One region of the Comamonas sp. GB3 AK4-5 genome, then DNA from elsewhere that is predicted to be linked to it. Evidence: predicted binding sites of a transcription regulator. Region 1 holds the regulator's gene; each other region holds the start of a gene.
What was found. The regulator LexA, encoded in region 1, represses DNA repair genes until DNA is damaged. The targets are predictions, from matches to a motif close to ACTGTATNNNNATACAGT.

Region 1 (7,533 bases):
ACCACGGCAGCTACAGCCTGGCACCCATCCCCTCGGCCAATACCGAGTTGCACGCCACCAACAAGCTTGTGATTTCCATCCATCCCACGGGCGGCGTGGGCCTGCTGGATTTGGCCAGCCTGCACGAAGTACTGGCTCCGCACTGGCAGGGCGTAGGTCAGATCACCGACTTCGTGCGCAGCAGCCAGGGCGAGCCCACATCATTGCCCAGCTATCTACTCGCCCGGGATGACAACGGCCTGCAGCTGCACACCCTGGATGGCCAGCCTCTTGCGCTGCCGCGCTTTGACCGCATCGGCTTTATCCACGGCTGGTATCCCCAGGAAAGCAGCCAGCCGCCCTCCGCCAGCGACCCCTTGGTGATCCAGACCCAGGAGCTGGATGACCAAGGCCGGCCAGGCCCTTGCCGTCTGTACAACGAAGCGCTGCAGCCGCTGCTGGAGGCGGCCGTGCCCGCCCGCTACTGCCTGCGCCAGCCGGAGCGCGGTCGCCCCTATTTCGCCTACGCCATCGATGGCCAAACCCAGGTCTACCGCAAGCAGTTGAAGGGGCCGCTGCTGGCACTGGAACGCAGCGCCAGCGACATCGCCGGCGAGCTGGTCTATGTCCTGGACAGCGGCGCCCTACTGCTGCAAACACCGACGCAACCACCCTACAGCCTGGTCACGCCGCAAGGGGCCGATATGCCCGAGCGCAGCTTTGACAGCGTCCAAGACCTGGGCTGCGGCTTTGTCGTGGTCCGCCGGGGCGAGCAGCGCTGGATGCTGAACCCCGACGGCAGCCTGTCTTCCGGCATGCGCTATCCCTTCAGTTGTTGAGCGCAGCGCTCGCATCCTGATAGCGGACTTATGATCAGCGCCCACATGTCTTCCCCCCACTCCCGCCCCGCCCCCCAAGCCACTGGTCTGCGTGCCCTGTGGCGCCAGCGCGGCCTGGGCGCCTGGCTGCTGTGGCCGCTGTCCCAGCTCTATGGCGTGCTGCAGGGCTGGAATGCGCGGCGCATGCGGCGCGGCCAGCAAAGTGCGGGCATTCCCGTCATCGTCGTGGGCAATGTGATTGCCGGCGGCGCGGGCAAGACCCCCGTGACCCAGGCCGTGGCCGCCCACCTGAAAGCCCAGGGCTGGCAGCCGGGCATTGTTTCGCGCGGCTATGGTCGCCAGACCACGGACTGCCGCGAGGCCTTGCCAGACAGCCCCGCCCACGAGGTGGGCGACGAGCCCGCCCTGCTGGCGCGCAGCACCGGTGTGCCGGTGTTTGTGGCCGCCCGGCGCATGGAAGCCGTGCGTGCCCTGCGCCAGCGCTACCCCGATGTGGACATCATCGTCAGCGACGACGGCCTGCAACACCTGGCCCTGGCCCGTGATGTGGAGCTGTGCGTGTTCAACGACGAGGGCGTGGGCAACGGCTTTTTGCTGCCCGCCGGCCCGCTGCGTGAGCCCTGGCCGCGCCCGGTGACAGCCACGCTGTATGCAGGCCAGCCGCCCCACCCCCTGGGCAGCGCCCCGGCTTTTGCCCTCCAGCGCCAGCTGGCCCCCGTGGCCCACAATGGCCTGGGCGAAGCCTGCCCGCTGACCGCCCTTGCCCACCAGCCGGCGGAGGCCGTGGCCGCTGTGGCCAGGCCCGAGGCGTTTTTTGCCATGTTGAACGCCTGCGGCATTACCACCGCCGCCACCCAGGCCTTGCCGGATCACTATGATTTCGAGAGCTTCTCACGCAAACTGGGAAAGCTCCAGCCGCTGATTTGCACCGAAAAAGACGCCATCAAACTCTGGCGCAACCACCCCGAGGCCTGGGCCGTGCCGCTGCAGCTTTCGCTGCCCCAGGCCTTCTGGGATTTGCTGGATACCGAATTGCGCCGCTTTCGCGCCCGCGCTGCCCATCCGGGCCAGCCAGGCTGACTATCATTGACCCCCATTGATTGCGCCAGCCCCAGGCTGCCGCCCCTCACTTTTGCAGGAACACCCCATGGATCCCAAACTGCTTGAACTGCTGGTCTGCCCCGTCACCAAGGGCCCGCTGCGCTATGACGCCGAACGCAAGGAACTGGTCTCGCGCAGCGCCCGCCTGGCCTACCCCGTGCGCGACGGCATCCCCGTGCTGCTGGAAAACGAAGCCCGCACCCTGAGCGACGAAGAACTGGAAGCCTGAATCCCCCTGGAAAGCCTTGCCGCCATGTCTGCTGCCGTTCCCTTTACCGTACTGATCCCCGCGCGCCTGGCTTCCAGCCGCCTGCCCAATAAGCCGCTGGCCGATATTGCCGGCCTGCCCATGGTGGTGCGTGTGGCCCGCCAGGCCGCATTGAGTGCTGCCAGCCGCGTGGTGGTGGCCGCCGACAGCGCCGCCATTGCCCAGGCCTGCGCCCAACATGGTGTGCAGGCCGTGCTCACCCGCGAAGACCATCCCAGCGGCAGCGATCGCCTGGCCGAAGCCTGCGAACAGCTGGGACTGCAGGGCGACGACATCGTGGTCAACGTACAAGGCGATGAGCCCCTCATCGATCCGGCATTGATCGACGCCGTGGCCCAGCTGCTGCAGGCCCGCCCCCAGGCCAGCATGTCCACCTCTGCCCATCCCATTGCCAGCCTGGCCGACTACCAGAACCCCAATGTGGTGAAAGTGGTGTGCAACGCCCTGGGCCTGGCGCATTACTTCAGCCGCGCCCCCATTCCCCACCACCGCGACCACAACGGCAGCGCCTGGTGGGACGCCGCTCCAGCGGCGCAGACCGGCTTTGGGCCGCTGCGCCACATCGGAATTTACGCATACCGCGCGGGGTTTCTGCGCCAGTTTCCGCAGCTCACGCCCGCCCCCACGGAGCAGGTCGAAGCCCTGGAGCAGCTGCGCGCCCTGTGGCATGGCCACCAGATTGCCGTGCATGTGACACAGAACGCGCCCGGCGCCGGCGTGGACACGCCCGAAGATCTGGAGCGCGTGCGTGCGCTGCTGGCCCGTCACTGAATAGACACAATCCGTAAAAAGAGAGCAGTTTGCACGCATGTTTCCTGCACTTCGCAGCAAAAGCATGCGCAAAGGCAGAGCACACCAGTGACTGCCGCTCACTTTTTCACAAAGCGCGCCACGGCATTCTTGTAGAAGACTGCTTTGCACTCTTGCACAAGACCTGCCGCACGCACCGCTGGCCGGCCTGACACAAGCCTGTCGCCACTCCCTTTGCACCGCCCGCGCCATGCAAGATATGCAGCCCATGCATGTAAGCGGCTGTCAGGTGCATGCGTGCTATCCTTGCCCGCGAAAAAACACTGCCGGTCTGCCTCCTGCCCCAACGTAGGGCGTGAACGCGCGGACTGAGGCCCGATATCACCCATCTCGAGGAATTCCATGAAACTGATTTTGTTGGGCGCACCCGGCGCCGGCAAAGGCACGCAAGCTGCTTTCATCTGCCAGAAGTACGGCATTCCGCAGATCTCCACCGGAGACATGCTGCGCGCCGCCGTCAAGGCCGGAACCCCCCTGGGCCTGCAAGCCAAGGCCGTGATGGATGCCGGCCAGCTGGTCAGCGATGAGCTGATCATCAACCTGGTCAAGGACCGCATCACCCAGAGCGACTGCGCCCAGGGTTTTCTGTTCGACGGCTTCCCTCGCACCATTCCCCAGGCCGAAGCCATGAAGGCCGCCGGCGTGAAGCTGGACTATGTGCTGGAAATCGATGTGCCGTTTGACGCCATCATCGAGCGCATGAGCGGCCGCCGCAGCCACCCCGCTTCGGGCCGCACCTACCACGTCAAGTTCAACCCACCCAAGGTGGAAGGCAAGGACGATGTCACCGGTGAAGAGCTGGTGCAGCGCGAAGACGACAAGGAAGAAACCGTCAAAAAGCGCCTGGATGTCTACAGCAACCAGACCCGCCCCCTGGTGGACTACTACAGCAACTGGGCCAAGGCCGACGCCGCTGCTGCCCCCAAGTACCGCGCCATCAGCGGCACCGGCAGCGTGGAAGAAATCACCCAGCGCGCGCTGAGCGCTCTGGCATCCTGATCGCAGCTGCTGCACAGCAAAAGGCCGGTGGTGACACCGGCCTTTTTTATGGACAAATCCAAGGAAAACGCAGCACCTGACTGCACAGGCAGCTCACTTTTTAGCTCTGCCTAGCGGCCCGACGCCTTCCCCTTTTGGGGAAAGGTTGAGATGGAGGCGCCCCAGCCTCCGCCGCCACACTATCTATCCGTTCGGGGCCAACCCATCAGCTCCAGCATCAGGCTGATGCGCGCCTTCACCGCAGGCAGTGCGCTCACGCGGCTGTCATCGGCACCCTGGGCCTGGACGATGCGGCCCTGGGCGCAGCGCGTGGTGCAGCGCACAGCCAGGCCATGCGCCTGGGCATGGTCCAGCGCGGCATCCAGGGCTTTGTGGGTGGTGCCGTTGCCGGTGCCCGCCACCACCAGCCCGCGCACGCCGGCCGCGCACAAGGCCTGCACCTGGGCCAGGGCCGCGGCGGCGCTGCTGCCCGCATGGCTGAGCAGCACCTCCACCTGCGGCCAAGACTCGGCCTCCGGCAAGGCCGTAGCCGGGGGCTGCGGTGCGGACTGGACCTGGACCGCCGCCATGCTGGCTGCCGCCCAGCGCACCCGCCCCTCTTCCACCCAGCCCAGCGGGCCGGCTTCGCCGCCGTCGAATGCATCCACCCGGTAGGGGTGGACCTTGCACACCTGGCGGGCGCTGAACACCCGCCCCGCAGCCACGACCAACACGCCCCGCCCCTGTGCAGCCGCATCGGTCGCACAGGCCACGGCATCGCGCAGATTGCCCGGGCCGTCGGCGGAAATGGCAGTGGCCGGGCGCATGGCGCAGGTCAGCACCACGGGCTTGGCAGGCGCCAGCACGCATTGCAAAAACCAGGCCGTTTCTTCCAGCGTGTCCGTGCCGTGGGTGATGACGATGGCCGCCACATCATCGCGCGCCAGCAGCTGGGCACAGCGCCGGGCCAGCAGCAGCCAGGTGGCGTGATCCATATCCTTGCTGTCCAGCTGGGCCAGTTGCTCGGCCTGCAGCGCGGCACCCGCCAGCTGCTGCAAATCGGGCACGGCCTGCAGCAGCTCGGCCACGCCCAACTGGGCGGGGCGATAGCCCACGCCGGTACCGGCATGCTCGGCCAAGCCCGCAATCGTGCCCCCCGTCCCCAGGATGACGATGTTTTTGCCACATTCCACTTGCAGTCCTTTCCAAACTGGTCAAAAATACAGGTACTGGATGAACACACAGTATTCATCTTTGATCGATCAAGGAATGCCCATGGACCACCCCAAGCTCACCCCCCGGCAACAGCAGATTCTGGACCTGATCCAGTCTGCCATTGCCCGCACCGGCGCCCCGCCCACCCGGGCCGAGATCGCCAACACCCTGGGTTTCAAATCCGCCAATGCTTCGGAAGAGCACCTCAAGGCCCTGGCCCGCAAGGGCGTGATCGAGCTGGTCAGCGGTACCTCGCGCGGCATTCGCCTGTGCGCCGAGACGGTGCGCAGCATCAATGCCGCACGCGGCAACAGCTTTGCCCTGCCGCTGTCCGCCATGCAGCCGCTGCAGCTGCCCCTGGTGGGCCGGGTGGCGGCGGGCTCGCCCATTCTGGCGCAAGAACATATCGACCAAACCTATGCCGTCGAGGCCAGCATGTTTGCCCACAAGCCCGACTACCTGCTCAAGGTGCGCGGCATGTCCATGCGCGACGCCGGCATCCTGGACGGCGACCTGCTGGCCGTGCAGTCCACCCACGAGGCCCGCAACGGCCAGATCGTGGTGGCCCGCCTGGGCGATGACGTCACCGTCAAACGCCTGCGCCGCGCGGGCCAGCGCATCGAGCTGCTGCCCGAAAACCCCGACTACCCCATCATCCATGTGCATCCGGAAGAGCCTTTTGCCATTGAAGGCCTGGCCGTGGGCCTGATCCGCAACACGCTGATGTAACGCGCCCAGCGCCACAGGCCGCCGGCTCAGCCCGAGCCCCGGCAGCCTCCCCACCAGCGCTACGGCGCTGCCTGCCACCGCACCGGCACCTGCCTCGCGCATGCCCCGGTCGGGCTTTGCTCACCTTTTTTCCGCTCCGCATCAGGTTTTCATGGCCTGAGGGAGTTTCTACGCCCGCGACAGAAAGCGAGTCCTCCATGCGCCTGTTCACCACATCCCGCACCCTTGCCGGCTTTGCCACCTCGGCACCACGGTCGGCAGCGCTGTCGACAGCCTCTTCCCTGCGCCAGCCACGGGCTCGCCGCACTACAGCGCGGCACGGCGCCTCCCGCGCAGGCACAGCGCCAAGCGCCGGCAGACTTGCCAGCCATGCAAGCACCCCGACCGCCCCGCTTGCTGGCGCACAACTGCCTGCCATGGCCGCCAACGACAGCAGCTATGACGCCGTGACCCTGGACGACAAGGTGCGCATTCTGCGCAGCGACGCCAACGACCACGCCCGCATGGTGCTCAGCGGCCGCATGGCCGATGTGTGTGCAGCGCTGGAAAAGATGTCATAACTCCCTGGGTCGCCTACGACGCCATCCCCCAAGGGGGACGACACCGGCACGGCGGGGCGGCCCTTGCGCGGCGTCTCCGAGCTCGGTTGCGCCAGCTTTATGCGTATTGGATCAAACAAAGCTTGAGATGATCTTTGCAGCCCCACCGAGAGCGTGAACACGCTCTGAGACATCATGGGCACCGCTCTTGCCACCCGGTTGCTGATCTGTATGGCCTATATGCCTGGCACGCAGGCGCACAATGGCGGCATGAGCCAGATTTCCACCCACATTGCCGACCTGCGCAAAAGCTACGAGCGCGCAGAACTCCATGAAGCGGCCTCCCAGGCCGATCCGCTGGCGCAGTTCGACCAGTGGATGCAGGAAGCCGTGAATGCCCAAGTGCTGGAGCCCAATGCCATGACCGTGGCCACCGTGGGTGGCGATCTGCGCCCCAGCACCCGCATTGTGCTCATCAAGGGTTATGACGCACGCGGCATCGTCTGGTACACCAATTACGACAGCCGCAAGGGCTCGGAGCTGGCGGGCAACCCGTTTGCGGCGCTGCAGTTTCACTGGGTGGAGCTGGAGCGCGTGGTGCGCATCGAGGGCCGGGTGGAGCGTGTGAGCGACGAGGAAAGCGACAGCTACTACCGCAGCCGGCCACTGGATTCGCGCATAGGCGCCTGGGCCAGCCCGCAAAGCCAGGTGATTTCCGGACGCGGCGTGCTGGTGGCCAATGCCGCCAAATATGGAGCCCAGTTTCTGCTGAACCCGCCACGCCCGCCGCACTGGGGGGGGTTTCGCCTGGTGCCCGACCGCTGGGAATTCTGGCAGGGCCGCAAAAGCCGTTTGCATGACCGCCTGCGCTACCGCGCCGAAGCAGGCACCGATGACAACGTGCGGTGGCTGCGCGAACGTCTGGCACCCTGACCCCTGCCCCCTCCTGACCCCGGCCACTGGCGCATCGCGGATTCGATGTGCGTCAAGGTCGGCCACCGCACCATAGCCGATGATGGGGCATCGCATACGGCGTGATACGGCATAAATGGGCTTCGCAGCACAGCAAGAAAAC
Region 2 (7,533 bases), 450 kb from region 1:
GACGCTGGCCCAGCAGGCCAAGCTCATGGAGAGCTATGGCGCGACCTGCTGCTATGTGGTGGATTCGGGCGGCGCCCTGGGCATGCAGGATGTGCGTGACCGCTTTCGCGCCTTCAAGGAAGTGCTCCAGCCCGAAACCCATACCGGCATGCATGCCCACCACAACCTGAGCCTGGGTGTGGCCAACTCCATCGTGGCCGTGGAAGAAGGCTGTGACCGCGTGGATGCCAGCCTGGCAGGCATGGGCGCGGGCGCTGGCAATGCCCCCCTGGAGGCCTTCATCGCCGCCATCGACCGCATGGGCTGGAACCATGGCACCGACCTGTACCAGCTCATGGATGCGGCCGACGACATCGTGCGCCCCCTGCAGGACCGCCCGGTGCGCGTGGACCGCGAGACGCTGGCACTGGGATATGCCGGTGTGTACAGCTCGTTCCTGCGCCACAGCGAGGCAGCGGCCGCCAAGTACCACATCAAGACGGTGGACATCCTGGTCGAACTGGGCAAGCGCCGCATGGTCGGTGGACAGGAAGACATGATTGTGGACGTGGCGCTGGACCTGCTCAAACAGCGCACCTGAGCACCGAAAAATAAAAACCGGGCAGGCACTTGCGATCGCCACAGGCACATCTTTGCGGTGTGCCTGGCGGCACCACAGGCGTTTGCGTCGGCCAAACACCCAAGAGACAAACCAATGACTGCTACACAACTCCCCCCGGCAGCGCAGGAGCGCAACACCGAAGCCACCATCAGCGATACCGACCGCCGCCGCGCCCTTTTCGGTAGCGCAGTGGGCAGCACCATCGAGTGGTACGACTATTTCCTGTACGGGACTATGTCGTCCATTGTGTTCGCCAAGCTATTCTTCCCGGCCGACGACCCCATCACCAGCCAGCTGCTGGCCCTGGCTTCGTTTGCGCTCGCCTTTTTGATCCGTCCCATTGGCGGCGTCGTGTTCGCCCACATCGGCGACCGCGTGGGCCGCAAGAAGACCCTGGTCATCACGCTGTCCATCATGGGTCTGTCCACGGTGCTCATCGGCCTCACGCCCACCTATGCCCAGATCGGCATCTGGGCGCCCATTATGCTGACCGTGTTGCGCTTGCTGCAGGGCCTGGCATTGGGCGGCGAATGGGGTGGCGGCGTGCTGCTGGCAGTGGAGTACTCGCCCGCCCACAAACGCGGCTTCTTTGGCGCGGTGCCACAGACTGGCGCACTGTTCGGCCTGGCACTGGGCAATCTGGCCACATCGGGCCTGAGCACCGTGTTCTCGGAAGAGGCCTTTCTGTCCTATGGCTGGCGCATTCCCTTTGTGCTGTCCATCGTGCTGGTGCTGATCGGCATGTGGATTCGCAACAAGGTGGAAGAAACCCCCTCGTTTCGCAAGGTGGCCGCCGAGGTCAAGGCCAATCCCAAGGGCGCGGAGCACAAGCGCATGCCTTTGATGGAAACGCTGACCCAACACTGGCGCCCGGTGCTGATTGCCATCGGCGCGAAGTTTGTCGAGACCTCCACCTTCTTTCTGTTCGCCACCTTCACCATCTCTTACTTGGTGAGCCTGGGCTACCAGCGTGTGGACGCCTTGAACGTGGTGCTGATCGCGGCGCTGATTGCCGTGCCGGTGATGCTGTACTTTGGCGCGCTGTCGGACCGCATCGGTCGCAAAAAGGTGTTCATTCTGGGCACCATCGCCATTGCCATCTATGCCGGCCCCTACTTCTGGCTGTTGAACCAGGGCTCGGCGCTGGTTTCGACCATCGCGGTGGTGATTGGCTTTTCCATCATCTGGTCCACCTACGGCTCGGTGCTCGGCACCTTTTTTGCAGAGAGCTTCCCGCCCAATGTGCGCTACACCGGCATCTCGCTGGGCTATCAAGTGGGCGCAGCCTTGGTCGGAGGGCCCATGCCTTTGATCGCTACGGCGCTGGTGGCTCGCTATCATGGCAGCTATGTGCCGGTGGCCATCTTCATTGTCCTGTGTGCGCTGGTCTCGCTGGTCGCCATCAGCTTCACCAAGGACCGTACTGGACAACCGCTGGATGCGTGATCCCGAGGCGCGGCATGGGTGCTGACGACCTCATCACCCAGGCCTCTCCCCTGCTATGAACACCTCCACCACCAAGGCTGCCAAGCCAGCCAAGCCCTTTGCCAGCCAGACCCTGTTCCGTGGCCTGGACATCGTGAGTGCCGTCGCCGACGGCTACCGCACGGTCAAGGACATCTCTGAGAAAACAGGCATCACCTTCAGCACCACGCACCGGCTCGCATCGGCGCTGGTGCAGATCCGCTACCTGCATTTCGAACCACGCAAGGGCTACCGGCTGGGTAGCAGGCTGGTGGAGCTGGGCTTTATGGCCTTCCGCGAATCCGCCGTCACCACGACGGCCCGCCCCTTTCTGGAAGAGCTTGCCGCACAGACCCAGGACACGGTGCATCTGGCTGCGCTGGACGAGGACGAAGGCATTATTTACCTCGACAAGATTGGCAGCCAACGTCCTATCGAGGTCAACACCCGTATCGGCGGCCGCAAACCGGTGTGCTGCACCAGCGTAGGCAAGGCGCTGATTCTCGATCAGGGCCGCACGGCCTGGAAGCAGCGCTACGAGCAAGAAGCCGCCAAGGGGCTTGCAGGACCACTGCCTCTGGAAGAATGGCTGGCCGCCATGGCAAGCTATGCCGCCAATGGCTATACCTTTGACATGGGCGAGAACGTGGATGGCATACGCTGCGTGGGTGCGCCGGTACGCGATGCCAGCGGGGAGATCGTGGCATCGATCAGCGTGACAAGCACGGTCACCTACACCGATGAAGCCCGCATGCGCGAGGTGATTCCCTTGGTGCAGGAAGTGGCGCGCAAGATCAGTTTGCAGCTCGGTGCCGCTGCAGCGTAACCCCCGACACACGACCAGGGCCACGCCTTGCATGCCCGGGAGCTTGCGCGCAGCCATCTTGCTTTGGGCTGCATATGGCCGAAGGGTGACCTGCTGTTCCATCCAGCCACTGGACTAGAGCGTCTTATCACTGTACTGTCTGCAAAGTTAGACAACTTTCCCGAGAGCGACACTCCATGAGCAAAAAGAAAGCTTCCACCGTTCATCACTCCGTGGAGCAAAAGCGATGGGAATTCCAGCGCGAGCAAGAACGCATCACCTACCCACCAGGACACGCAGGCCCTGTGCAAATGGACTGGCGCCAGCGTGGAAGCTACTCGGCAACGGACCTGGACTACCGAGGCCGTGGCAAGACGGAGTAAAAGCCTGCTGAGCGCAGCTTTACGGCCCTCCCTGCGCACAAGCCCTGCCCTGCAGGGCTTTTTTCTTTTCTGAGAGAGAGCACCTGCGCATTGACTCAGCCCGCGGCCCCGCTGCTGGGCCATGAAGGCGTGGTCATGGTGTCTCACCCCCATGACAAGCCCACGTTGCGCCGAGGATTGCTGCAAATGCAGTTGGAAGCATGCCCACCCGCTTGACAGCACAATACTGTATGCGCTTACAGTTATGCCATGCAAAGCAATCGCGTCCTCGCGGGTCTGCCCGTCCCCATCAGTGCCAGCCCCATGCCTCTTCCAATGCTGGACCGCCCCACCAAAGCGCCCTCCAGCATCCACATGGACCTGGCCAAGGAACTGGTGCGGCATCCGCTGCGCACCTTCATACAACGGGCAACTGGCGACAGCATGGAAGACGCGGGTATCTTCGATGGAGACCTGCTTGTTGTGGACAGATACCTGGCGCCGCTGCACGGCGACATCGTCATCGCTCGGGTGGACGGAGAGTTCACCTGCAAACGCTATAGCTGCAGTGATGGCTTGTTCGCCCTGCAAGCAGAAAACCCCGCTTACCCCAGCATCCACCTTGGGGCAGGTCAGGATATCGAAATCTGGGGGGTGGTCACCAACAGCGTGCGCCGCTTTCGCCAGACGTAGAACGGCGCTCTGCCAAAACCATCCCACAGACCAAGAGCGTAGTCCCCAAAAAAGGCCCGCACCGAAATGCGGCGCCATCGGCGGGAGTCGCCACAAAAAACAATCCAGCAAGCTTCTCCGCTGTCATACCAGCAGAAATCCCCTCGAATGCCTGAATCAGTACTGGTTGAACACGGGCCTGCGCCCCAGTGAGCAGCCCTGGGCCAGCTGCTTTTCTTTGCCTTCGGCCCTATATTTGCTGAACCAGCGCTTGGAGCCCTTGGGACTCACTTGAAGGTACAGGCCATCTGGGTCAGTGAAGCGTGCTTGCTCTCGCTCGACACGGACGACACTGAGCATCGGTCATACATGGGCAGCAGCTCCAGGGTGGAGGACAGAGTCCCTGCCCGTTCCCTCCAGCCCGTGGGCTGCAAGCCGCATGTCTATTGGGTTTCAGTGGGAAGCAGGGGGCAAGTTGCCCAACGCATTGAATCACCCCGGGGTCAGTTCAAAACCGGAACGATTCCATAAATCTTATAGATACATAAGATTTAAATTGCGTTATGAGGCTTTTGCAAAATGGCGGCTCAGTATCGATACATTGTCCACGGCTGCCGTAGTCATATTTACATCGGGCAGCGGCGAGACTTGTGTCCACTGGATCGCGTTGGGTGTCTTGCCCAATGCCAGAGCAGACCAAGCAGTGCCATCATCCGCAATGGCAAAAAGATGCATGTAGCCACCCTTGTCAAAGCTTGACTGGATACTTAAAAACTTACGCTTTCCATCCATTTGAAACCTCTGCTAACAAAGATTTCAGCATATATGATGTTAGACAAGATGTGATTCGTATTTTTAATGCTATCGGACTTTTTCATTAGGGCAATTACAAATGTAGGAGGCAACGCCTGGCCGGTGTACAGAAACCACCTACAGCAATGCTGTACAGATACTCTGAGCTTCTCAACACCGACTCACAACTTGCCAAGCCCGCAATGTGTGGGCTTTTTTCTTGACCACAGCAGAAGGCCCTGCGGCTTGGCTATATATGCCTAGCGTTATTTCCTGACACGCTCGCCCGAAAAACCATACTTGCGCGTTGTATTCATATGAAATGACAGTAAGGACGTGAAACCGTTCTAGCTGAGCCCGGCACAGCCCGGGCCAAGCTTGATTGAGCATATACGCCGTAGGTGCTCAAGTTTGATTTTTCGCCGGGTCTGGGGGTTCTCCTCTTCCTCCCGCCCTTCTCTTTCCCCAGATAGCCGCAAGGCGCCGGCTTTTTTCTTCTTGTGAGTCGCTTCATGCGACCTTGCCCACCCTGCCCACGCTCGGTGGGTTTTTCTTTTTTGGAGAAACACCATGTCCAGTCGTTACCGCTGCAACTTTGGCCGCCTGCGTGGCGCGGCCGCCGAGCGCTTTGACGAGGGTCCGCGCCCCATTCTGCCAGCACAGGTCGCCCCCTTCGGCACCAGCACCTGGTGCGCCACAGAAGCCGCCCACCACCGCCCCCCCAAGCTCGCACATAGTGGGCTTTTGTGCCCATGCCCCCCTTTCCTCTGCACCTAGCCGCGCCCGCCAGCAGCTGACCACCGAATCACCCCAGGTGATGGAGCTCAGCGCCGATGCCATCTGAAAGGACTGCCCCATGTCCAACAGCATCACACCTTGGGCCATCGCCCCCCTACTGGCCCTGGGCCTGAGTGCCGTGGCCGGCCCCACGGCTGAGCCTGACGTGTTGCCCATGGCCGTACCCAGCGCAGCCTGCCCGCCAGGTCTGGTCGGCGTGTGGATCGACAGCACCATGGCCGAGTGCCAGAGGGGGCTGCCGTGAAAGCCTTGTTCCATCTCTTCGCCTGATCCGGCATCTGCCTGAGGGCTGCCGGCCTCATGACCGACATACCCATCTGATACCCGCTCGCCCCTGCATCGGGCTTTTTCTTTGCCGATCAAGAATGAAATTCCAACCCATCAACCGATCTCAGGTCGTGCCCCCTCAGAGCGTGTTCACGCTCTCAAAGCAGCAGGGCCCATGACCGTTACGGGGCTGGCCGAATACCTCGGTTGGAAAAGCGAAAAAGTGACCACCACCGTCGGCACTACCCGCTGGCTGCTGGCTGCTGCCCGAGCAGGGGTTTTGCACCGTGCGCTAGGTGCCGGTCACTGACCGCCGTGGCCGCGACCTGGCGGTGTAGCGGCCGAGAAACCTGCCGTGAATGCAGGCAAACCGAAGCCCGGTACCGACACAAGCACCGCGCAATCATCAATGCGCGCAACCAGACCAGCAATGCAGCAAAGCTGCGGTGCGCCTGCCATCAATCCGTGGGCAACAACTCGCAGTGCCACGGGCTCCGTGTCGGCCAACAGCCGCAACCCGGAAACCGGCAATACCTGGACCGGGCGCGGAAACGAACCAGCGTGGATTCGCGGCAAGCCCGCGAGGCCTATCTGATTACCCCAGCAGCAAACGGGGGCATGAGCACAGGCTGCAGCCTGTCCTGATCTCTTTAATTTCCAATGCCATTAATACACCATGGTCTATATATTGTAAGTATTGTTACACGGACGGTTTTTTACCATAAATTGGAGTATTGTGAATAAGTCAGTTAATCCTAATTGACAACAAGGACCGGAGGTCCAAATGCAGTACACCGATAAAACAATTCACAATATTCAAAGCCGAAAAGAACATCTTCCAGATGTCGACAGCCACGCCGTACATCGCGATGACTATCACCGCACGCCAGATGATCCAAAAAACAAAAATCACATTCAGCCGCATAAAGATCAAACGGATTCTCGGCAAAAAAATGCAGTGCCAAAGCGATAGCGGCATCCGAATAGACAGATCGAGGTAGATATGTTCACACTTCCACTCACACTATGGGAAAAAATTTATGCTGCAGTTGAAAGCATTTTCTCCCACGGCTCACAAATAGAACCACTCCCTCAGAATTCCGCGAGCAAACCTCTGACCAAAGAGGAAATAGCTATCTTAGAGGACGAGTACATGGTAAATCGTGACGCTTAATTAAGCCCCGATTTTTTGGGGTTAAATGCCCCCCTGAAAAACTGTTACCACTTGATAGTGGGGGTTTATTTCAGCCCGCACGGCCCAAGCCGCGCGGGCTTTTTCTTTTCTATAGCCCTGAATGAAAACCGTTGCCGTGCTATTCCACCGCTCAGGCAGCGACTACAAGTCCCTTGCCGATGTGGAGGCATGGGATGCCGAGCACGATGCTCGCAATTGGTCAGGTGGCAGCCCTGTTGTTGCCCACCCTCCGTGCCGCGCTTGGGGAAGGCTGCATCTGTTTTCAAATCCATGCAAAGGCGAACGTCTTCTGGCAACGTGGGCAGTACAGAAAATCCACCTGTGGGGTGGCGTTCATGAACACCCCGCGGGTTCACAACTTTGGACAAAATCTGGACCTTCCGAGCCATCCCAGCTCGGGAAATATGGAGGGTGGACGCACCCCATTCACCAACACTGCTGGGGAGCTCGAGCGGAGAAAGCGACGCTGCTCTACATCGTGGGTTGCATGAGATTCCCGACCTTCCTTTTATTCCTGGAGAGTCCTCCCTTATTATCCCAAGCAGGAGACGCCATAAATCAAGACTCCATATCACCA
Region 3 (7,533 bases), 2.1 Mb from region 1:
CAGCAGCATCTGGCGCGACAAGGTATCGGCCAGCACGCGCACCGTCACCACGCCGGCCTGCTCGGGGTCAGAGGGGGTGTAGTTGATGGCGTTGTCCACCAGGTTGCGCACCAGCTCCTGCAGCAGCGTGACATTGCCCCAGACCTGCAGCGGCGCGCTGCCGGGCAAAAGGCCGTCATAGCCCAGGTCGATGCGCTTGTCCATGGCGCGCGGCAGGCAGTCCTGCACCACGTCGATCACCAGCGTCGCCAGATCGCAGGGCGTGCGCGCCAGCGCCGTGCCGGCGCCTTCGGCCCGCGCCAGCGCCAGCAGCTGGTTGACGGTGTGGGTGGCGCGTATGGAGCTGCGCCCTATCTGCTGCAGCGAGCGCTTGAGCTCTTCGGTGCTGGTGCCCGGGCGCTGGGCCAGATCGGCCTGCATGCGCAGGCCTGCCAGCGGGGTCTTGAGCTGGTGGGCCGCATCGGCCAGAAAGCGCTTTTGCGTGGCAATGGAGTCGTTCAAGCGCCGCAGCAAGTCGTTCACCGCGTCCACCAGCGGCGCCACTTCCATGGGCACGGCCTTGTGGTTCAGCGGTGAAAGATCGTCGGGCTTGCGCGCGCGGATGCGCTCTTCCAGCCGGTGCAGCGGCTTGATGCCACGCGCCAGCGCCAGCCACACCAGCAGCACCGAAAGCGGCAATATGACGAACTGCGGCAGCATCACGCCCTTGATGATTTCCGCCGCCAGCACGCTGCGCTTTTCACGGGTTTCGGCCACCTGCACCAGGGCCAGCACCTCGCGGTCCAGCGGCACGCGCACCCACAGGGCTGCCACGCGGATGGGCACACCGCGCAGCTCGTCGTCACGCAGCTGCACCTGACCTATGGGAGGGTCGTCGCGCACATCGCGCTCGGGCGGCATGGGCATGTCGCGCTCCCCTGCCAGCTGCTCGCTGCCGGCACCCAGAATCTGGTAGTACACCATGTCCGAGTCGTCGGCCCGCAGCAGCTCACTGGCCGGGCGCGGCAGGTAGAACTGCACCTCGCCGTTTTCCACCACCAGCAGCTGGGCCAGGGCCTGGGCGTTGTATTCCAGCGCACGGTCAAAAGGCTTGTTGGCCAGCTCCTGGGCCACCAGCCAGGTCAGCGCCAGCGACACCGGCCACAGCAGCAGCAGGGGCGTGAGCATCCAGTCGAGAATCTCGCCAAAAAGAGACCGCTGCTCGCGCTGAAAAATATTCATGCAGTGTGTGTCAGGAATGCCATGCCGGACTGTGGGACACAGGCCCCGATCTGGACTGCAGTCTAGGTGTTTGCATTCGATGGAATCACGAGGCGGTGGGCTGCAGACCGTGCCGCAGCACGGCAAGCCGACCCCACAAAGTTAGGCGCTCGAAGACAACACCGTATCAGTGGTGGATTTTTTCCAGGCAGTAGCCCAGGCCACGCACGGTGGCGATGCGAACGGGACCGCGCTCGATCTTTTTGCGCAGGCGGTGGATGTAGACCTCGATGGCGTTGTTGCTCACCTCTTCGCCCCACTCGCACAGGCGCTCCACCAACTGGTCCTTGCTGACCAGGCGGCCCGCGCGCTGCAACAGCACTTCCAGCAGGCCCAGCTCGCGGGCAGACAGCTCCACCATCTTGCCGTCTATGGTGGCCACACGCCCGGCCTGGTCATAGACCAGGGGGCCGTGCTTGATGGTGCTGCTGGTGCCGCCCATGCCGCGCCGCGTCAACGCGCGCACCCGCGCTTCGAGCTCCTGCAGCGAAAACGGTTTGGCCATGTAATCGTCCGCACCGAAGTCCAGGCCCTGGACACGCTCTTCCACACTGTCAGCGGCAGTGAGGATCAGCACCGGCAACGCATCGCCACGGCTGCGCATCTTCTTCAGGACTTCCAACCCATGCATCTTGGGCAGGCCAAGATCCAGGATCAGCAGATCGAACTGGTCATTGGCCAGCAGGGCGGCATCGGCTTCGGTGCCGCTGGCCACATGGTCCACCACGGCCCCTGCGCCGCGCAGGCTGCGCAGCAGTCCATCGGCCAGCACCTGGTCGTCTTCGGCGATGAGGATGCGCATGGGAAATCTCCTGGGTTCGCCGCGGTCGGGCCACGGTCATTTATATGTGGTGCTGCCAGGGCGCCCCTGCTACCGCCGGCCAGCCGTCGTATTTTAGAAGCCGTCCATCCCGGCCACCAGCGGACTTTCCCCGGGGAAATGACAGCCACCCCGAATCTTGACCTGCAGCAAGCCTCCAGGGCGCACAGGCCAGGCTCAGGCCAGGGTGCCGCTGTCGCTGGCGTAGGCCTCCAGGCCAATCTTCACCACCGTGGCCACCTCCTCGCCCACGGCCTCCACAAACTCGGCCTCGGCCTGGGCCACCGCGTCGTGAAAGGCCTGCAGCCAGGCCAGGCCGGTGGCGGTAAAGCGCACACGCCGGGCCCTGGCATCCAGCGGGTCCACCTCGCGCGTGACCAGGCCCCAGGCCTCGCACTGGCCCACCAGGTCGGCCATGGACTGCTTGGCTATCCCGGCCTTGTCCGCCAGGTCGGTGATGCGGTCGCCCACCAGCGACAAATGCCGCGTGATGTGGATATGGGCAGCGCTCACCTGGTCGCGTGCCGCCAGGTTGGACAGGGCCAGCGGCACCTCCACCGCACGCGCCATCAGCTGCAGCACACGGGCATCGAAACGGCGCATGGCATGGCCCAGCAGGCGGCCCAGATGGGTCTGGCGCCAGGCATCAGCAGGGGGAATAGCGGGTTGCAGCTCGGTCATGGCGACATGGTAGCAATAGACAGGCAAACTGACTAAATATTGTTAGATTTCATTTTTACTCTCGCCTAAACTACTGTTCAAGCATCCAGCCTGGTAAAGATTCCAGTGGCTGCACCTTCTACCCCAACCACCTCTTCCAGGAGCGCACCATGAACGCCACCGCCGCCAAGACCGCCGACGCCAACAGCGAAAAAGCCAAAGCCCTGGCCGCTGCCCTTGCCCAGATTGAAAAGCAGTTCGGCAAAGGCACCATCATGAAGCTGGGTGAAGGCGAAGCCATCCAGGACATCCAGGTGGTGTCCACCGGTTCGCTGGGCCTGGATATCGCCCTGGGCGTGGGCGGCCTGCCCCGTGGCCGCGTGATTGAAATCTACGGCCCGGAATCCTCCGGCAAGACCACGCTGACCCTGCAGGTGATTGCCGAGATGCAAAAGCTGAGCGGCACCTGCGCCTTCATCGACGCCGAACACGCCCTGGACACCGGCTACGCCCAAAAGCTGGGCGTGAACCTGAGCGAGGTGCTGATCAGCCAGCCCGACACCGGCGAGCAAGCCCTGGAGATCTGCGACAGTCTGGTGCGCTCCGGCGCTGTGGACCTGATCGTCATCGACTCGGTGGCCGCCCTGACCCCCAAGGCCGAAATCGAAGGCGAAATGGGTGACCAACTGCCCGGCCTGCAGGCCCGCTTGATGAGCCAGGCATTGCGCAAGCTGACCGCCACCATCAAGAAGACCAATTGCACGGTCATCTTCATCAACCAGATCCGCATGAAGATCGGCGTGATGTTCGGTTCGCCCGAAACCACCACCGGCGGCAATGCGCTGAAGTTCTACGCCTCGGTGCGCCTCGATATCCGCCGCACCGGCACCATCAAAAAGGGTGACGAGGCCATCGGCAACGAAACCAAGGTCAAGGTGGTGAAGAACAAGGTCTCGCCCCCGTTCAAGACGGCCGAATTCGACATTCTGTTTGGCGCCGGCATCTCGCGCGAAGGCGAAATCCTGGACCTGGGCGTGAACGCAAAGATTCTGGAAAAGTCCGGTGCCTGGTATGCCTACAACGGCGAAAAAATCGGCCAGGGCCGCGACAACTCGCGTGAATTCCTACGCGAAAACCCGGCACTGGCCATCGAAATCGAAAACAAGGTGCGCGACAGCCTGGGCATCACCCTGATCCCCGTGGCCGCCGGCGAAGAAGCCGCCAAGCCCACCGCCAAAGGCAAAAAGGGCGACAAGAACGCTGCCATCGACGAAGACGGTGTGATTCAAGCCTGAGAAAACACCCCCTGAGGCGCTGTGCGCCTTCCCCCCTCTCTCGCTACGCGGAAGGGGGACGGCACCAGCGCTTACCGGGGAGACAAGGCGGCCCTTGCGCGGTACCCTGACATGGGCCGCGCCGGTTGAAGACTGCTCCCTGCTGGCGCGGAAAATCGCTTCGATCCCGCCGTAAAAGTTAGCCATCTTCGCGCAGGGGTTCCTGCGCTTTTTTTGTTTGTGGAGCATCACGGCATGGGCTTTGCCAAACTGTCCCTCACCGGCCGCGCGCTGCGGCTGTTGGCCCAGCGCGAGCATTCACGGCTGGAGCTGGAACGCAAGCTGGCGGCCCATGTGGAAGAAGGCGAAGACCTGGCCACCGTGCTGGACGCGCTGGAGGCCAAGAACTTCATCAGCCCCGAGCGGATGGCCCAGTCCGTGGTCTACACCCGCAGCAAAAAGCTGGGCACGGCCCGTGTGGTGCAGGAGCTGCGCAGCAAAGGGCTGGACGACGATATCGTGCGGGCCGCCGCCGAACAGCTGCGCGCCACCGAACACGCCCGCGCCCATGCCGTGTGGCTGCAAAAATTCGGCAGCCCACCCACCACGCCGCAAGAGCGCATGAAGCAAATGCGCTTTCTGGCCAGCCGTGGCTTTGGCGGTGACGTGGTGCGCCGCGTGCTGCAAGGCCGCGAGGACGAGGACTTCGGCTGAAGCCCTGCCTGCGGCAGCAAGCTGCCAATCTGCAGCGTGGATGAAACACACCCGAGACACTACCAATGCACGCCCCCTGTGCTTTGGATACGCTGCCCCTGGCTGCTATCAGGCAGGCACGCAGCAAAATTCATAGCTTTCAACGCTTGATGCACAAGCCACACAGGCTGTTTTTGCTGTGAGACCCGCGCAATGCGCAGCCCTTCGGCCCAATGGGCTTGGCGGTCCAAAGGTGCTTGCACCACAGTGCAACTGCCTTTTGGCACGCATGGATCCCGTGGTCCCCACCACCGCAAAGGAGACAGATATGCCCCTGCACATGCTCCACTCCAAGCCGGCCCGCCACAAACGGCCGGCATTGCCCTCCTTCCTCGCGCTGCTGGCCTGCAGCCTTGCCTTGCTGGGCATCGGCACGGCACAGGCCGATCAGCTCGACAGCATCATGACCGCCAAAAAGCTGCGCGTGGCCATTGACCTGGCCGTGCCACCCTATGGCATGAAGAACAGCCAGCAACAGCCCACGGGCTCGGACATGGAAACCGCCCAGTTGCTGGCCAAGGACCTGGGCCTGGCGCTGGAGATCGTGCCCACCAACGGCGCCAGCCGGATTGCGCTGCTGCTGGGCAACAAGGCCGACGTCGTGATCTCCAGCCTCTCCATCACCCCCGAACGGGAGCGGATCATTGATTTTTCCCGGCCCTATGCCGGCATCTTGTCGGTCGTGGGCGCGCCCAAAAGCCTGGTGGTCAAAAAGGCCGCCGACCTGGAAGGCAAGACCATCGCCACGGCGCGCGGCACCACCAATGACCAGGAGCTCAGCAAGATCGCGCCCCAGAGTGCGACCGTAGTGCGCTTTGACGATGATGCCGGCAGCCTCGCGGCCGTGGTCAGTGGCCAGGCCCAGGTGTTTGCCACCGCACCCTCTTTGCTCAAGGCCGTGAACGACGCCAACCCGGCCCGGCAGATGGAAGTCAAGCTGGTCATGAAGGTCAACCCCCTGGCCATAGGCATGCGCAAAGGCGAGACCCGGCTCAAGGCCAAGGTCGACACCTGGATAGGGAGCCAGCTCAAAAACGGCCAGCTCAACACCATCTACAAAAAGTTCCACGGCACCGACCTGCCCGAGCTGATCCTGCACGCCGGGGGCTGACACCCCGTCTGCGCCGCCCCGGCGCTGGCCCACGGATTACTGCCCCTGAGATCGCGAACACATTCTGAGAGCTTGTTGACGATCTCCTCGCGGCGGGCACCGCAGGCTGTGCTGCAGCACAGCAAGGCAACCACGTTGACGACCTGCACCCACCCTCGCGCCTGGTGAGCCTCCGCCGTGCTCCGGCATGGCTGCGCGCCTACGCCCATCTGCCGCCACCCCACCCGGCGGGCCGGCACAGGCCCCGCAGCCCAGGAGCCCAGGAGCCCAGGAGCCCAGGAGCCCAGGACCATAGTCTCCCCCGCGATGAAGCAACAGCGGACCCACAGCAGCCGCATCAAGGCTTGTCCCCAACACAGTCCTACGGGCCGGGAACGGCCTGAAAGCGCCCACTACACGGCCTTGCCCATGCTTCAATTTCTTAGGTAAAAATTTTTTACAATCTGAAGACAGAAGAGGAATCAACCAAAGAAGCTGCTTTTTACCTTAGTGAAAACGCTTAAATACATGCTCTACCTCTGGACTTCTGGTGTGATGGGTCTAGTATTAATTTCACATAAGAAATTAATTTTCAAATACAAACCCATCAGCAAGGAGTTGGTATGCAACGCGTCAGCGGAAAAACAGCCCTGGTCACGGCCGCAGGCAAGGGCATAGGCAAGGCCAGCGCATTGGCGCTGGCACAGGAGGATGCTCTGGTCTGGGCGACCGATGCAGACGAACAGGCCTTGGCCGAACTCCACGAGCAAGCCAAGGCCCAAGGGCTTGCCAATCTGCGCACGGCCCGGCTGGATGTACGCGATACCGCTGCCGTGCATGCTTTTGCCAACCGGGTGGGCCGCCTTGATGTGCTGTTCAACTGCGCGGGCTTTGTGCACCACGGCAGCATTCAAGAATGCAGCGAAGCGGATTGGGACTTCAGCATGGACCTGAACGTCAAGTCCATGTACCGCACGATCAGCGCCTTCTTGCCCGCCATGCTGGCCCACGGCAACGGCTCCATCATCAACATGGCTTCAGCGGCCTCCAGCGTCAAGGGCGTGGCCAAGCGCTTTGCCTATGGCACTTCCAAGGCCGCCGTCATCGGCCTGAGCAAGGCCGTGGCTGCCGACCATGTGCAGCAAGGCATTCGCTGCAATGCCATCTGCCCGGGCACGGTCGAGTCGCCCTCGCTGCAAGGCCGCATACGCGAACAGGCAAGGCAGGCCGGCATGGACGAGGCCGCCGTACGCGCCGGTTTTGTGGCCCGTCAGCCCATAGGCCGTGTGGGCCGAGCCGAAGAGATTGCTGCCCTGGTGGTCTACCTGGCCAGTGACGAATCTGCGTTCACCACCGGAACGATTCACATGATTGACGGGGGTTGGTCGAATTGAGACGAGCACCCTCCTAGTCGCTTCGCGCCTTCTCCCTCAATGGGGCGACAGCCTCGCGGCGGGGTGAGGGGCTAGTGCCAACCTAGAAACAAACAAGGAGACAAACATGAAATTGGTTCGCTATGGACATATCGGCCAGGAAAAACCCGGTCTGATCGACACCCAGGGACAGCTGCGCGACCTCTCGGCTCATGTGGCCGATATCAACGGCACAACCCTGGCACCCGGGGCCTTGCAGCAACTGGCTGCTTTGGATGCCGCCAGTCTGCCCCTGGTCAGCCA

Region 2: the regulator LexA is predicted to act here: its motif matches at 3,479-3,496, upstream of ACA027_RS10315 (LexA family protein).
Region 3: the regulator LexA is predicted to act here: its motif matches at 2,834-2,851, upstream of recA (recombinase RecA).

What each region holds. Positions count from the first base shown of each region.
Region 1 covers NZ_CP166730.1:2,715,470-2,723,002, forward strand. Annotated here, with positions in the region: gene ACA027_RS12220 (hypothetical protein) at 1-818, shown strand, start outside; gene lpxK (tetraacyldisaccharide 4'-kinase) at 864-1,898, shown strand; gene ACA027_RS12230 (Trm112 family protein) at 1,966-2,148, shown strand; gene kdsB (3-deoxy-manno-octulosonate cytidylyltransferase) at 2,173-2,958, shown strand; gene adk (adenylate kinase) at 3,340-3,996, shown strand; gene ACA027_RS12245 (asparaginase) at 4,176-5,168, opposite strand; gene lexA (transcriptional repressor LexA) at 5,251-5,919, shown strand; gene ACA027_RS12255 (hypothetical protein) at 6,336-6,479, shown strand; gene pdxH (pyridoxamine 5'-phosphate oxidase) at 6,729-7,391, shown strand.
Region 2 covers NZ_CP166730.1:2,263,031-2,270,563, reverse strand. Annotated here, with positions in the region: gene dmpG (4-hydroxy-2-oxovalerate aldolase) at 1-580, shown strand, start outside; gene ACA027_RS10330 (MFS transporter) at 695-2,047, shown strand; gene ACA027_RS10325 (IclR family transcriptional regulator) at 2,103-2,891, shown strand; gene ACA027_RS10320 (hypothetical protein) at 3,068-3,253, shown strand; gene ACA027_RS10315 (LexA family protein) at 3,569-3,925, shown strand; gene ACA027_RS10310 (Arm DNA-binding domain-containing protein) at 4,082-4,264, opposite strand; gene ACA027_RS10305 (hypothetical protein) at 4,466-4,696, opposite strand; gene ACA027_RS10300 (hypothetical protein) at 5,553-5,738, shown strand; gene ACA027_RS10295 (H-NS family nucleoid-associated regulatory protein) at 6,171-6,356, shown strand; gene ACA027_RS10290 (hypothetical protein) at 6,546-6,734, shown strand.
Region 3 covers NZ_CP166730.1:4,799,731-4,807,263, forward strand. Annotated here, with positions in the region: gene ACA027_RS21245 (sensor histidine kinase N-terminal domain-containing protein) at 1-1,221, opposite strand, end outside; gene ACA027_RS21250 (response regulator) at 1,388-2,062, opposite strand; gene ACA027_RS21255 (MarR family winged helix-turn-helix transcriptional regulator) at 2,258-2,761, opposite strand; gene recA (recombinase RecA) at 2,911-4,035, shown strand; gene recX (recombination regulator RecX) at 4,270-4,728, shown strand; gene ACA027_RS21270 (transporter substrate-binding domain-containing protein) at 5,036-5,878, shown strand; gene ACA027_RS21275 (SDR family oxidoreductase) at 6,481-7,251, shown strand; gene ACA027_RS21280 (fumarylacetoacetate hydrolase family protein) at 7,358-7,533, shown strand, end outside.